3 regions of the Janthinobacterium sp. YR213 genome follow, and region 2 is predicted to be linked to each of the others. Evidence: predicted binding sites of a transcription regulator. Region 2 holds the regulator's gene; each other region holds the start of a gene.
What was found. Region 2 encodes LexA, which represses DNA repair genes until DNA is damaged. Its sites were predicted from a motif close to ACTGTATNNNNATACAGT; they were not measured.
Positions count from the first base shown of each region.

Region 1: BLT98_RS11210 (DNA topoisomerase IV subunit B) is a predicted target of LexA. The motif match lies at 2,227-2,244, and genes of this name have one in related genera.
Region 3: recA (recombinase RecA) is a predicted target of LexA. The motif match lies at 1,930-1,947, and genes of this name have one in related genera.

Region 1 covers NZ_FNDA01000002.1:452,736-456,912, forward strand. Annotated here, with positions in the region: gene BLT98_RS11205 (molecular chaperone HscC) at 1-151, opposite strand, end outside; gene BLT98_RS11210 (DNA topoisomerase IV subunit B) at 151-2,148, opposite strand; gene kdpF (K(+)-transporting ATPase subunit F) at 2,611-2,700, shown strand; gene kdpA (potassium-transporting ATPase subunit KdpA) at 2,700-4,177, shown strand, end outside.
Region 2 covers NZ_FNDA01000001.1:1,915,429-1,919,605, reverse strand. Annotated here, with positions in the region: gene purF (amidophosphoribosyltransferase) at 1-594, shown strand, start outside; gene BLT98_RS08440 (cystathionine gamma-synthase family protein) at 638-1,879, shown strand; gene lexA (transcriptional repressor LexA) at 1,947-2,582, opposite strand; gene rpsF (30S ribosomal protein S6) at 2,858-3,247, shown strand; gene priB (primosomal replication protein N) at 3,268-3,567, shown strand; gene rpsR (30S ribosomal protein S18) at 3,593-3,883, shown strand; gene rplI (50S ribosomal protein L9) at 3,911-4,177, shown strand, end outside.
Region 3 covers NZ_FNDA01000002.1:251,392-255,568, forward strand. Annotated here, with positions in the region: gene BLT98_RS10320 (sensor histidine kinase) at 1-1,065, opposite strand, end outside; gene BLT98_RS10325 (response regulator) at 1,062-1,796, opposite strand; gene recA (recombinase RecA) at 2,038-3,141, shown strand; gene recX (recombination regulator RecX) at 3,369-3,824, shown strand; gene BLT98_RS28750 (hypothetical protein) at 3,908-4,117, opposite strand.

The sequences.
Region 1 (4,177 bases), on a different contig from region 2:
CGCGGCCCACCAGCACGGTGCCGTCGTCGTCGATGCTGACGCACGACGGCGTCAGGTGTTCACCGAGCGCATTCGGGATGATGGAAGCCTTGCCATCGCGCCAGATGGCGACCAGGCTGTTGGTGGTGCCCAGGTCGATACCGATGATCATCAGATATCCGCCTCCGCCTCATTGCCGTGTTCTTCGATCCAGGCGCGGCGTCCGGCCGCTTCGCCTTTGCCCATCAACATATTGAAGCGGGAGGCCGAGGCCATGTGGTCGACTTCACCGAGCGTGACGGGCAGCAGACGGCGCGTGTCCGGGTTCATCGTCGTTTCCCACAGCTGCTCGGCATTCATCTCGCCCAGGCCCTTGAAGCGCGAGATCGACCAGGCGCCCTGTTTCACGCCTTCCTTGCGCAGCTTGTCCTCGATGGCGAGCAGTTCGCCGTCGTCGAGCGCATAGATTTTCTGCATCGGCTTCTTGCCGCGCGCCGGCGCATCCACGCGGTACAAAGGCGGGCGGGCGATGCAGATGTGTCCCTTGTTGATCAGGGCCGGGAAGTGCTTGAAGAACAGCGTCAGCAGCAGTACCTGGATGTGCGAGCCGTCCACGTCCGCGTCGGACAGGATGCAGATCTTGCCGTAGCGCAGGCCGGACAGGTCGGGCGTATCGCCCACGCTGTGCGGATCGACACCGATGGCGACGGCAATGTCGTGGATCTCGTTATTCGCGAACAGGCGGTCGCGGTCCGTTTCCCACGAGTTCAAGACCTTGCCGCGCAGGGGCAGGATCGCCTGGAATTCCTTGTCGCGCCCCATCTTGGCCGAACCGCCCGCCGAGTCGCCCTCGACGAGGAACAGTTCATTGCGCGCGATGTCCGACGATTCGCAGTCGGTCAGCTTGCCGGGAAGGACGGCCACGCCCGAGGATTTTTTCTTTTCCACTTTTTGCAGCGAGCGCTGGCGCGACTGCGCCTGCTTGATCACGAGATCGGCCAGCTTCTTGCCGTAGTCGACGTGCTGGTTCAGCCACAGTTCCAGCGGCGGCTTGGTGAAGGTCGAGACGAGGCGCACGGCGTCGCGCGAGTTCAGGCGTTCCTTGATCTGGCCCTGGAATTGCGGGTCCAGCACCTTGGCCGACAGCACGAAGGAAGCGCGCGCGAACACGTCTTCGGGCAGCAGCTTCACGCCTTTCGGCAGCAGCGAGTGCATTTCGACGAAGTTTTTCACGGCGCCGAACAGGCCGTCGCGCAAGCCCGATTCGTGCGTGCCGCCATTCGAGGTGGGGATCAGGTTGACATACGATTCGCGCACGATGGCGCCTTCTTCCGTCCACGCCACCACCCAGGCCGCGCCTTCGCCTTCGGCAAAGCCTTCCGAGTCCGGGCCCGCGTATTGCGCGCCTTCGAACAGGGGAATCAGGGTTTCGCCATTCGATACCTGCGCCAGCGTTTCGGTCAGGTAGCCGCGCAAGCCTTCCGCGTACTGCCAGGTTTGCGTGTCGCCCGTTTTCGCGTTGGTGAGCGTCACGGTGACGCCCGGCAGCAGCACGGCTTTCGAGCGCAGCAGGCGTTGCAGCTCCGTTTGCGAGATGTTGGGTGAATCAAAATATTTTGCATCGGGCCAGGCCGTGACGCGCGTGCCCGACTTCTTGCCGTCGCGCGGGGCGGGGCGGGAATTCAAGGGCTCGATCACGTCGCCATTCGCAAACACCATGTGGTGCAAGCCGTTGCCGTCGCTTTCCTTGCGCCAGACGGTGATTTCCAGGCGCGTCGACAGCGCATTGGTGACGGACACGCCGACGCCGTGCAGACCGCCCGAGAACGCATAGGCGCCGCCCGAACCCTTGTCGAACTTGCCGCCCGCGTGCAGCCGTGTAAACACGATTTCCACCGTCGGCACGCCTTCCTCCGGGTGCAGGCCGACGGGAATGCCGCGGCCATTGTCTTCGACGGTAATGCTGCCATCCGTGTTTTGCGTGACGGCGATATGCGTGCAATGACCGCCCAGCGCCTCGTCGGAGGCATTGTCGATCACTTCCTGAATGATGTGCAGCGGATTTTCAGTGCGGGTGTACATCCCCGGGCGCTGCTTGACGGGTTCCAGTCCTTTCAGGACACGGATGGATGATTCGCTGTAGTCGGATGCTGGTTTTTTAGTGGCCATACGTGTTCAAGCTAAGTAAAGACAGTGGTTGGAACGCCAGGCCAGGGCACTGCGGGCGCAATGACAGCGGCGGCGATAACTGTATGAATATACAGTATATCCCGTCCAGCGTCACTGGGGGAGGGCAGTGCGGCAGGCTTGGCGTCCTTGTGCGGACGCTCGCGCATTCTATCTTGATCGGCGGGCAATAGCGCTACTCCAAGGCAACAACAGTGCGCCGCGCGCGTGGTTTTGCGCCAATTGTGCTGGATTTTATGCGGTAAAGCCGCCGTTTTTACATCTTGTTTACAGCTGCCTCCCCAGTCTTTACGAATTTTTTAGACCCTTTTGGCTAATCTGCTCACTATCAAAACAAACCTGAATGAGGGTGGGAATGGATCTCGTGTATCTCGGCTTGATTGCCGTGTTTTTCGTCGTGGCGGCCGGCTTTGCCGTCGCCTGCGACAAATTAGGGAGCGTCAAATGAACGCGTTTTATGTGCTGGGCGCCGTCGTCTCGGCTGGCCTGCTCGTGTATTTGCTGGTGGCGCTGCTGAAGGCGGAGGAGCTGTGATGACAACGCAATCGATACTGTTATTGGTGGCTTTCCTCGCCGTGCTGCTGGCCGCCGGCTATCCGCTGGGCCTGTACATGGCCAGGGTGGCCGGCGATGGCCCCGTGCGCGGCCTGGGCTGGCTGCAAAAGCTGGAAAACCTGCTGTACCGCTGGTCCGGCCTTCCCGCCGACAAGGCCATGGGCTGGAAAAGCTATGCCATCGCCCTGATCGTCTTCAATACCGTGGGCGCCGTCTTCGTCTACGGCCTGCAGCGCCTGCAGGGCTTCCTGCCACTCAATCCGCAGGGACTGGGCGCCGTCAGCCCCGATTCCTCGTTCAATACCACCGTCAGCTTCGTCGCCAATACCAACTGGCAGGGCTACGGCGGTGAACAGACCATGAGCTACCTGACCCAGATGCTGGGCCTGGCGTGCCAGAACTTCTTTTCGGCGGCCACCGGTATCGCCGTGATCTTCGCGCTGGTACGCGGCTTCGCCTCGCGCTCGGGCAAGTCGATCGGCAATTTCTGGGTCGACCTGGTGCGCTCGACCCTGTACATCCTGCTGCCGTTGTCCCTGGCCCTGTCCGTCGTCTTCATGGGCGAAGGCATGATCCAGAATTTTTCCGCCTACAAGGAAGTGACCCTGCTCGACCACGTGGCGTATGAAACGCCGAAAGTGACGGCCGACGGCCAGCCCGTGCTGGATGCGGCCGGCAAGCCCGTGATGGAAGCGCAAGTGGCGATGACGCAGACGATCGCCATGGGCCCTGTCGCGTCGCAGGAATCGATCAAGCTGCTGGGCACGAATGGCGGCGGCTTCTTCAACGCCAATTCCTCGCATCCGTATGAAAACCCCACCGTGCTGTCGAACTTCCTGCAGATGCTGGCCATCTTCATCATCCCCGCCGGCCTGTGCTTCACGTTCGGCCGCATGGTGGGCGACATGCGCCAGGGCTGGGCCGTGCTGGCCGCCATGACCCTGATCTTTGTCGTCATGACGGCTGGCGTGATGAGCGCCGAGCAGCAAGCCAATCCCGCCCTGCAAGCCCTGGGCGTGGACCAGCAGGCCAGCAGCCTGCAATCGGGCGGCAATATGGAAGGCAAGGAAACGCGCTTCGGCATCAGCTCCTCGACCCTGTTCGCGGCGGTGACGACGGCCGCATCGTGCGGCGCCGTCAACTCCATGCACGATTCCTACATGCCCCTGGGCGGCATGGTGCCGCTGCTGCTGATGCAGTTCGGCGAAGTGATTTTCGGCGGCGTGGGCACGGGCCTGTACGGCATGCTGATGTTCGCCATCCTGGCCGTCTTCATCGCCGGCCTGATGATAGGCCGCACGCCCGAATATCTGGGCAAGAAAATCCAGGCCTATGAAATGAAGATGGTCTCGCTGGCCATCCTGATTACGCCAGCCCTGGTCTTGACGGGCACGGCGATCGCCGTGATGGTCGAACCGGGCACGGTTGGCGTGGCCAATCCGGGCGCGCATGGTTT
Region 2 (4,177 bases):
CAGCTGGCCATGGCGCTGAACATCGAGTACCGCGAAGGTTTCATCAAGAACCGCTATATCGGCCGTACCTTCATCATGCCGGGCCAGGCGGCGCGCAAGAAATCCGTGCGCCAGAAGCTCAACGCGATCCCGTCCGAATTCAAGGACAAGGTCGTGCTGCTGGTCGACGATTCCATCGTGCGCGGCACCACTAGCCGTGAAATCGTGCAGATGGCGCGCGAAGCGGGCGCGACGAAAGTCATCTTCGCCTCGGCTGCGCCTCCGGTGATCTACCCGAACGTGTACGGCATCGACATGCCGACGCGCGACGAACTGATCGCCTATGGCCGCACGACGGAAGAAGTGTGCCGCGAAATCACGGCCGACTACCTGGTGTACCAGGATATCGGCGCGCTCAAGCAGGCCATCGCCGACGTCAACCCGGCCCTGACCAACTTCGAAGCGTCGTGCTTCGATGGTGTGTACGTGACGGGCGACGTGTCGCAGGAATACCTGGACCGCCTGGAATATGCGCGCCACCATCCGAAGGCGGCAGCGCCCGAAGATACGCCGCGTTCCCAGCTGAACCTGAACCTGGCGACAACAGAAGCGTAATTATCTTGCCCGGCTAGCGCCGGGCTTTTTTTGCTCCGCGATCATGAACGATAAAAAAAACTACGGCTTTACCACCACCATCCTGCATAACGACCGCCGCAAGGGCATCGAGCACGGTTCCCTGCACAAGCCCGTGCATACTTCCGTTGCCTTCGGCTACGGCGATGCGCGCCAGCTCGCTTCCGTATTCCAGGGCAAGGAGCCCGGCTTCCGCTACGGCCGCCAGGGCAATCCGACCGTCTCCGCGCTGGAAGACAAGGTCAACAAGATGGAAGACGGCGTCGCCACGCTGTGCTTCGCCACCGGCATGGGCGCCATCGGCGCCGTGGTGCAGGCGCTCTTGCGCGCTGGCGACCATGTCGTGTCGTCGGCCTTTTTGTTTGGCAACACCAACAGCCTGTGGCAAACGGTGACAGGGCAGGGCGTCGGCGTGTCGTTTGTCGACGCCACGGACGTGGCCAATGTGGCCGCCGCCATCACGCCGCAAACGCGCATCGTGTTTGTCGAAACCATCGCCAATCCGCGCACGCAGATCGCCGACCTGGCGAAGATCGGCGCGTTGTGCAAGGAACGCGGCATTTTGTACATCGTCGACAACACCATGACGACGCCCTACCTGTTCCGCCCGAAAGCCGTGGGCGCTGGCCTGGTGGTCAATGCGCTGACAAAATCCATCGGCGGCCACGGCAATGCCCTGGGCGGCAGCTTGACGGACACGGGCGTGTTCGACTGGACGCAGTATCCGAACATTTTCGACAATTACAAGAAGGCGGCGCCGGCGCAGTGGGGCATCGCGCAAATCCGCGCCAAGGCATTGCGCGATTTTGGTGCCTCCCTGGGCCCGGAGGCGGCGCACCATATCGCCGTCGGCGCGGAAACCATGGCCTTGCGCATGGACCGCACCTGCTCGAACGCCCTGGCGCTGGCCACCATGCTGGCCGCCGACCCGCGGGTAGCGGCCGTGCACTACCCGGGCCTGGCCGCGCATCCGCAGCACGCGCTGGCGACGGATTTGTTCCGCAGCTATGGCTCGCTGTTCAGCTTTGAGCTGAAGGATGGCATCGATTGCTTCGATTTCCTCAATCGTCTCAATCTTGCCATTCCAGCGAGCAATCTCGGCGACACCCGCACCCTGGTCATTCCCGTCGCCCACACGATCTTTTACGAGATGGGCGCCGAGCGCCGCGCCAGCATGGGCATCGCCGAATCCCTGATCCGCGTGTCCGTCGGTATCGAGGATGAGGCGGACTTGCTCGAGGATTTCCGTAGCGCCCTGGATGCATAAAACGCCTGGGCAATAAAAAAAGGGCCGCAACAGTCATGCTGTTGCGGCCCTTTTTACATGCGGTGGTTCAATGCCAGCTGCGCATCAAGCCTACCGCCAAACCTTCCAGGGCGAATTCATCTTCCGGCGATACGGTGATGACCTTGAAGTCGGGGTTTTCCGGCAGCAATTCGATGACGGAACCCGTTTTCTTGTAGCGCTTGACGGTGACTTCGTCGCCGATGCGGGCGACGACGATCTGGCCATTCTTGGCGCTATCGACCTTCTTGACGGCCAGTAAATCGCCATCCATGATGCCTGCGTCGCGCATGGACCAGCCGCGCACCTTCAGCAGGAAGTCGGGCTTGGCTGAGAACAGGGCGGGGTCCACGTTGTAGCTCGCTTCCAGGTTTTCCTGTGCCAGGATGGGCGAGCCTGCCGCCACCCGGCCGATCAGGGGCAACGACATCAGCAGCGCTGCCGGCACTTTCGATGGCAGGGCTTCGGCGGCCGCGCCGATCAGGCGGATGCCGCGCGAGGTGCCGGGAGAAATCTCGATCGCGCCCTTGCGGGCCAGGGCCTGCAAATGCTCTTCGGCCGCGTTGGCCGATTTGAAACCCAGTTCATTGGCGATTTCGGCACGGGTGGGAGGAAAGCCCGTGTTTTCAATCGCGTCCTTGATCAGGTTCAGGATTTGTTCTTGTCGTGCTGTCAGCTTGATCATGAGCGGTGGGTGCATACTAAAATGCTGTCTATATGAACAGTCTGTATTTTTGTACAGTATCGCCCACTATGCAAGGGGATTTCCGTGTTTTAGGCGAATTTCGCAAGAAATACTTGTCCAGGGGCGGAAAGCACGGTGGCGCGCGGGCTTTTCGGGCGCTTGTGGAAGGAATGATTGAAACGTTTGCAAAAGGCGGTTATAATCTTCGGCTGACCTTCCCACACCCGTCTTGACGCCGGGGTGGGCGATTATCAATCCGACCTGAAGGAGTTTGCATGCGTCATTATGAAATAGTCTTTATCGTCCATCCGGACCAAAGCGAGCAAGTGCCCGCGATGATCGAACGCTACAAAGCCAGCGTAACCACCCGCGGCGGTTCGGTTCACCGCGTGGAAGATTGGGGCCGCCGTCAAATGGCTTACTCGATCCAAAAGCTGCCTAAAGCACACTACATCTGCCTGAACATCGAATGCGACAACGAGACCCTGGTCGAGTTGGAAACAGCATTCAAATTCAATGATGCCGTGTTGCGTCACCTGACCGTTAAAATGAAGAAAGCTGAAACAGCTCCTTCGCCGATGATGAAATCGGTACAACGCGAAGACGCGGCCAAAAGCCACCGCACCGAAGCACCAGCAGCCGCTCCAGCCGCAGCAGCAGCTTAATTCTTGACCAGGATCGTGCGCTGAACCAGCTACAAGTAACCGCCATCATTGCCGAGCGCGAAATATTGCGCTATACCCCGGCAGGGCTGCCGATTGTGAATGCAGTATTGCAACACAGTTCGCAGCAGATGGAAGCAGGGATTGCCCGTTTGACCGAGTTTGATGTTGCCGCGCTAGCCGCTGGCGAAATTTCAGGCAGGTTCAGTCAGGCAAGCTTGGGCGGGGTGTATCAGTTCACGGGTTTCCTGGCCAGGAAGAGCCGCAACAGCAAGAGTTTGGTGTTTCACATCATTGATTTTAGTGCAGTCAATTCTGACTAGCGCATTTTAGATACAGGAGCCTGACATGGCATTCGGTAAAAAGTTCGACAAAAATAAGCTCAAGCTTAAAGAAAAACGCAAACAGCAAAACCCGTTGTTCAAACGCAAGAAGTTCTGCCGCTTCACCGCAGCTCACGTTGAGCAAGTCGACTACAAAGACGTCGACACGCTGAAAGACTTCGTCCAAGAAAACGGCAAGATCATGCCAGCACGCCTGACCGGTACCAAAGCGCACTACCAGCGCCAAGTTGACACCGCAATCAAGCGCGCTCGCTTCCTCGCGCTGCTGCCATACACCGATCTGCACCACGCTTAATCGGTCAGATATTCCTGGAGAAGAACTATGCAAATCATTCTGTTAGAAAAAGTTGTTAACGTCGGTAACCTCGGCGAAGTCGTCAAAGTCAAAGACGGTTACGCACGTAACTTCCTGATCCCGCAACGCCTGGCACGTCGTGCTACGGCAACCGCTGTGGCTGAATTCGAAGTCAAGCGCGCCGAACTGGAAAAAGCTGCTGCCGCTAAACTGGCCGCATCGCAAGCCCAGGGCGAAAAACTGAGCGGCCTGACCGTTCAAGTTGCTCAAAAAGCTGGTGTTGATGGCCGTCTG
Region 3 (4,177 bases), on a different contig from region 2:
GCGCGCCAGTTCGCTCAGCTCGATCGGTTCGAACGCCGTGCCCGCCTGAGGCTGGTTTTCCGCGCGCGCCAGGGCCAGCAGCTGGTTGACCAGGCGCGTGGCCGCTTCCGAACTTTTCGCCAGTTGCAGCAGCGAGCGGTGGATCTCGTCGTGGTCGGTCTGGCGCAGCGCCAGCTCGGATTGCATGCGCATGCCGGCCAGCGGCGTTTTCATCTGGTGCGCGGCATCGGCGATGAAGCGCTTCTGCATGTCGATCGACAACGACAGGCGTGCCAGCATCTCGTTGAGCGAACCGACCAGCGGCGTGATTTCCTCTGGCACCTGGCCCGATTCGATGGGCGATAAATCGTCGGGCGGCCGGGCGCGTATGCGTTCCTGCAATTGTGCCAGCGGCGACAGGCCGCGCGCCAGGGCAAACCAGACCAGGGCCAGGATCACGGGCAGGATGATGAACTGCGGCAAGATCACGCCCTTGATGATTTCATTGGCCAGCTGGGCGCGTTTTTCCAGGGTTTCCGCCACCTGCACCAGCGCGCGCTGCGGCTCGTCGTTGTTGCTGGACGGAATGTCGAGATAGCTGAACGCCACGCGCACGGGCGTGCCATGGATGGTGTCGTTGCGAAACAGCACCATGCCGCTGCGGTATTTGTCGGGGTCCTGCGGCGGCGGCAAATCGCGGTCGCCGTCGAGGTATTCGCCGCGCGGACCCACCACCAGATAATACAGGGTGTCGATATCGTCGCCGCGCAGGAAGTCGCGGCCCTTGGTGTTACTGTTCTTTTCCGGCACGCGGCGCAGCATGGCGCCATCGGCTTGCTTGACCTGCTGCGTGAGCACGGTCACGCTGTCTTCCAGCGCATGGTCGAACGGCTGATTGGCGATGCCCTTGGCCACCAGATAGGTGATGGCGATGCTCATCGGCCACAGCAGCAGCAAGGGCGCCAGCATCCAGTCGAGGATTTCGCCAAACAGCGAATGCTCGATGGTGTCGTCCTGCTCCGTGGTGGGCGCCTCGAACCAGTCGTCGTCGTCCGCCTCGTCCGATGGCGCCTCGCGCACCTTCACTTGCTGGCGGGTCCGCTGGCCGGGCTTGCTGATTCGCCCGCTTCGGCGTTCAGGCGCGCCGCTTCCGAGTATTTTTCCAGGCAATAGCCGAGGCCGCGCACGGTGGCGATGCGCACGCCGCCCACCTCGATCTTCTTGCGCAGGCGGTGGACATACACTTCGATGGCGTTGTTCGACACTTCTTCGCCCCATTCGCACAGGTGGTCGACCAGCTGTTCTTTCGAGACGAGGCGGCCGGTGCGGCCCAGCAGGATTTCCAGCAAGCCCAGTTCGCGCGCCGACAGGTCGAGCATCTGGTCGTTGATGTAGGCGCTGCGCCCCACCTGGTCATAGCTGAGGGGGCCGTGCTTGATGATGGTGGCGCCGCCGCCGGCGCCGCGGCGCGTCAGGGCGCGCACTCTTGCCTCCAGTTCCGACAAGGCGAACGGCTTGGCCATATAATCATCGGCACCGAGGTCGAGGCCATTCACGCGCTGCTCGATGGAATCGGCGGCCGTCAGGATCAGCACCGGCAGCAGCGAGGCGCGCGCGCGCAGGCGGCGCAGCACTTCCAGGCCGGACATCTTGGGCAGGCCCAGGTCGAGGATCAGCAAGTCGAATTCCTGGGTGGAGAGGGCCGTATCGGCCTCCTGGCCCGTCTTGACGTAGTCGATCGCATAACCGGACTGGCGCAGCGAGCGGGTCAGGCCATCGGCCAGCACGCTGTCATCTTCGGCAAGTAAAATACGCATGGTGCACTTCCTATGCTTGCGGCGGTAGAAGTTTGTATTGTGTTTCATTTTCCGCAAGGTGGCGAGTTTTTGTGAGAAACCAGGCTTGTATTGATCTGTTTCAAAACAAATCCACGTTCCGCTTGCATTGATCACTGTTTTTTTATACAGTACTGTCTGTGTAAAGAATTTAACCCACTGGCGCTATCGCAGGCTGCAGGATTCACGTGAATCTGCAACTGTAGAACGGCTGAAAGAACATATGGACGATAAAAAAGCTGTAGTACCCGCATCGGAAAAAGCCAAGGCGCTCGCCGCCGCACTGGCGCAGATCGAGAAGCAGTTTGGCAAAGGTTCGGTCATGCGCATGGATGCCAGCGCAGCGATCGAAGAAGTGCAAGTCGTGTCGACCGGTTCGCTCGGCCTCGATATCGCGCTGGGCGTGGGCGGTTTGCCGCGTGGCCGCGTGGTGGAAATCTACGGTCCGGAATCGTCGGGTAAAACCACGCTGACCCTGCAAACCATCGCTGAGATGCAAAAACTGGGCGGCACCTGCGCCTTTATCGATGCCGAGCACGCGCTCGATGTCGGTTACGCGCAAAAGCTGGGCGTGAACCTGCATGAATTGCTGATCTCGCAACCGGATACGGGCGAGCAGGCGCTGGAAATCTGCGACGCCCTCGTGCGTTCGGGCAGCGTCGACCTCGTCGTCATCGACTCCGTGGCCGCACTGACGCCACGCGCCGAGATCGAAGGCGATATGGGCGATTCCCTGCCAGGCTTGCAAGCGCGCCTGATGTCGCAAGCCCTGCGCAAGCTGACCGGCTCCATCAATCGCACGAATACCCTGGTCATCTTCATCAACCAGATCCGCATGAAGATCGGCGTGATGTTCGGCAGCCCGGAAACGACCACCGGCGGCAATGCGCTGAAATTCTACGCTTCCGTGCGCCTGGATATCCGCCGCACCGGCTCGATCAAGTCCGGCGATGAAGTGATCGGCAACGAAACCAAGGTCAAGGTCGTCAAGAACAAGATCGCGCCACCGTTCAAGGAAGCGCACTTCGACATCCTGTACGGCGCCGGCACCTCGCGCGAAGGCGAAATCCTGGACCTGGGCTCGGATGCCAAGATCGTGGAAAAATCCGGTTCGTGGTACAGCTACAACGGCGAACGCATCGGCCAGGGCAAGGACAACGCCCGCGCCTTCCTGCAAGAGCGTCCGGCGCTGGCCCGCGAAATCGAAAACAAGGTCCGCGCTTCACTGGGCGTGCGCGAACTGCCACCGCTGGCCGCTGAAAAACCGGAAAAAGCGGATAAAGCCGCCGACAAGGCTGCCAAGGCTGCGGAAGCCAAGGCAGAGTAGGTCGGATTAGCGCGGCAAAGCCGCGCGTAATCCGACAACACCACAGACGTCAACAATGTTGTCGGATCAGACGCCAACAATGTTGTCGGATTACGGCCCAAGGGGCCTAATCCGACCTACGCGCGGCTCGCCGCATAGTATGACCACGATCGCCGTCCCGCGCTGTTGCGCCGGGCGGCGATTGTGTTTGGATGGCTTGATCGTGGAATGAAAGACAAGGTGGGTGTATGGCCGCAGTACAACTAAGCCTGAAGGGCAGGGCGTTACGTTTTTTGTCGATGCGCGAACACAGCCGCATGGAATTGCGGCGCAAGCTGCAGCGCCATGCGCAGGAGGGCGATGATGTGGAAGCCTTGCTCGACAGCCTGGAGCAGGCGAACTGGCTATCGCAGGAGCGCTTTTCCGAGTCGCTGATCCACCGCCGCTCGGCCCGTTTCGGCAATAGCCGCATCATGGCGGAATTGCAAAGCCATGGCATCGGTGGCGAGGCGCTGCAGGAACTCAAGGCGGGCCTGGCCGAAGGGGAGGTTGCGCGTGCCTGCGAGGTGTGGCGCCGCAAATTTGGCGAGGTGGCGCAGGATGCCGAGCAGCGCAACAAGCAGATGCGCTTCCTGATGCAGCGCGGTTTTTCCCAGCGTGCCGTGCAGGTGGCCTTGAAGGGGCTGGAGCCCGAGGACGACTAGGTGCGCGCCGCTGACCGTCCAGCTGGCCCCGGTCTCGCTGTGTTCGATCTGCAACAGTTCATGGCTGCCCTGTACCTTGCTTGTCAGGCAAGCTCGCTCCAGATCATTGTTTTACTGGTAAGTTCACTTTCCTTGCCATCCGCCTGGCAATCGGATGGCATATTGTTGCGCTGCATGGGGCCGGGCTTGGCCGCGCTGCTGTCGGCTGGGCCGGCGCGGCAATCTGAGGTATGTCGCGGCATCCATCGGCCATATCTATCATCACCATCCGTGATAATGGTGTCAATTTCCATGTGTATTCTTTATGCTTTGAAATGTTTTTATCGAAGCAATGAAAAATTATGTTGCGGCGC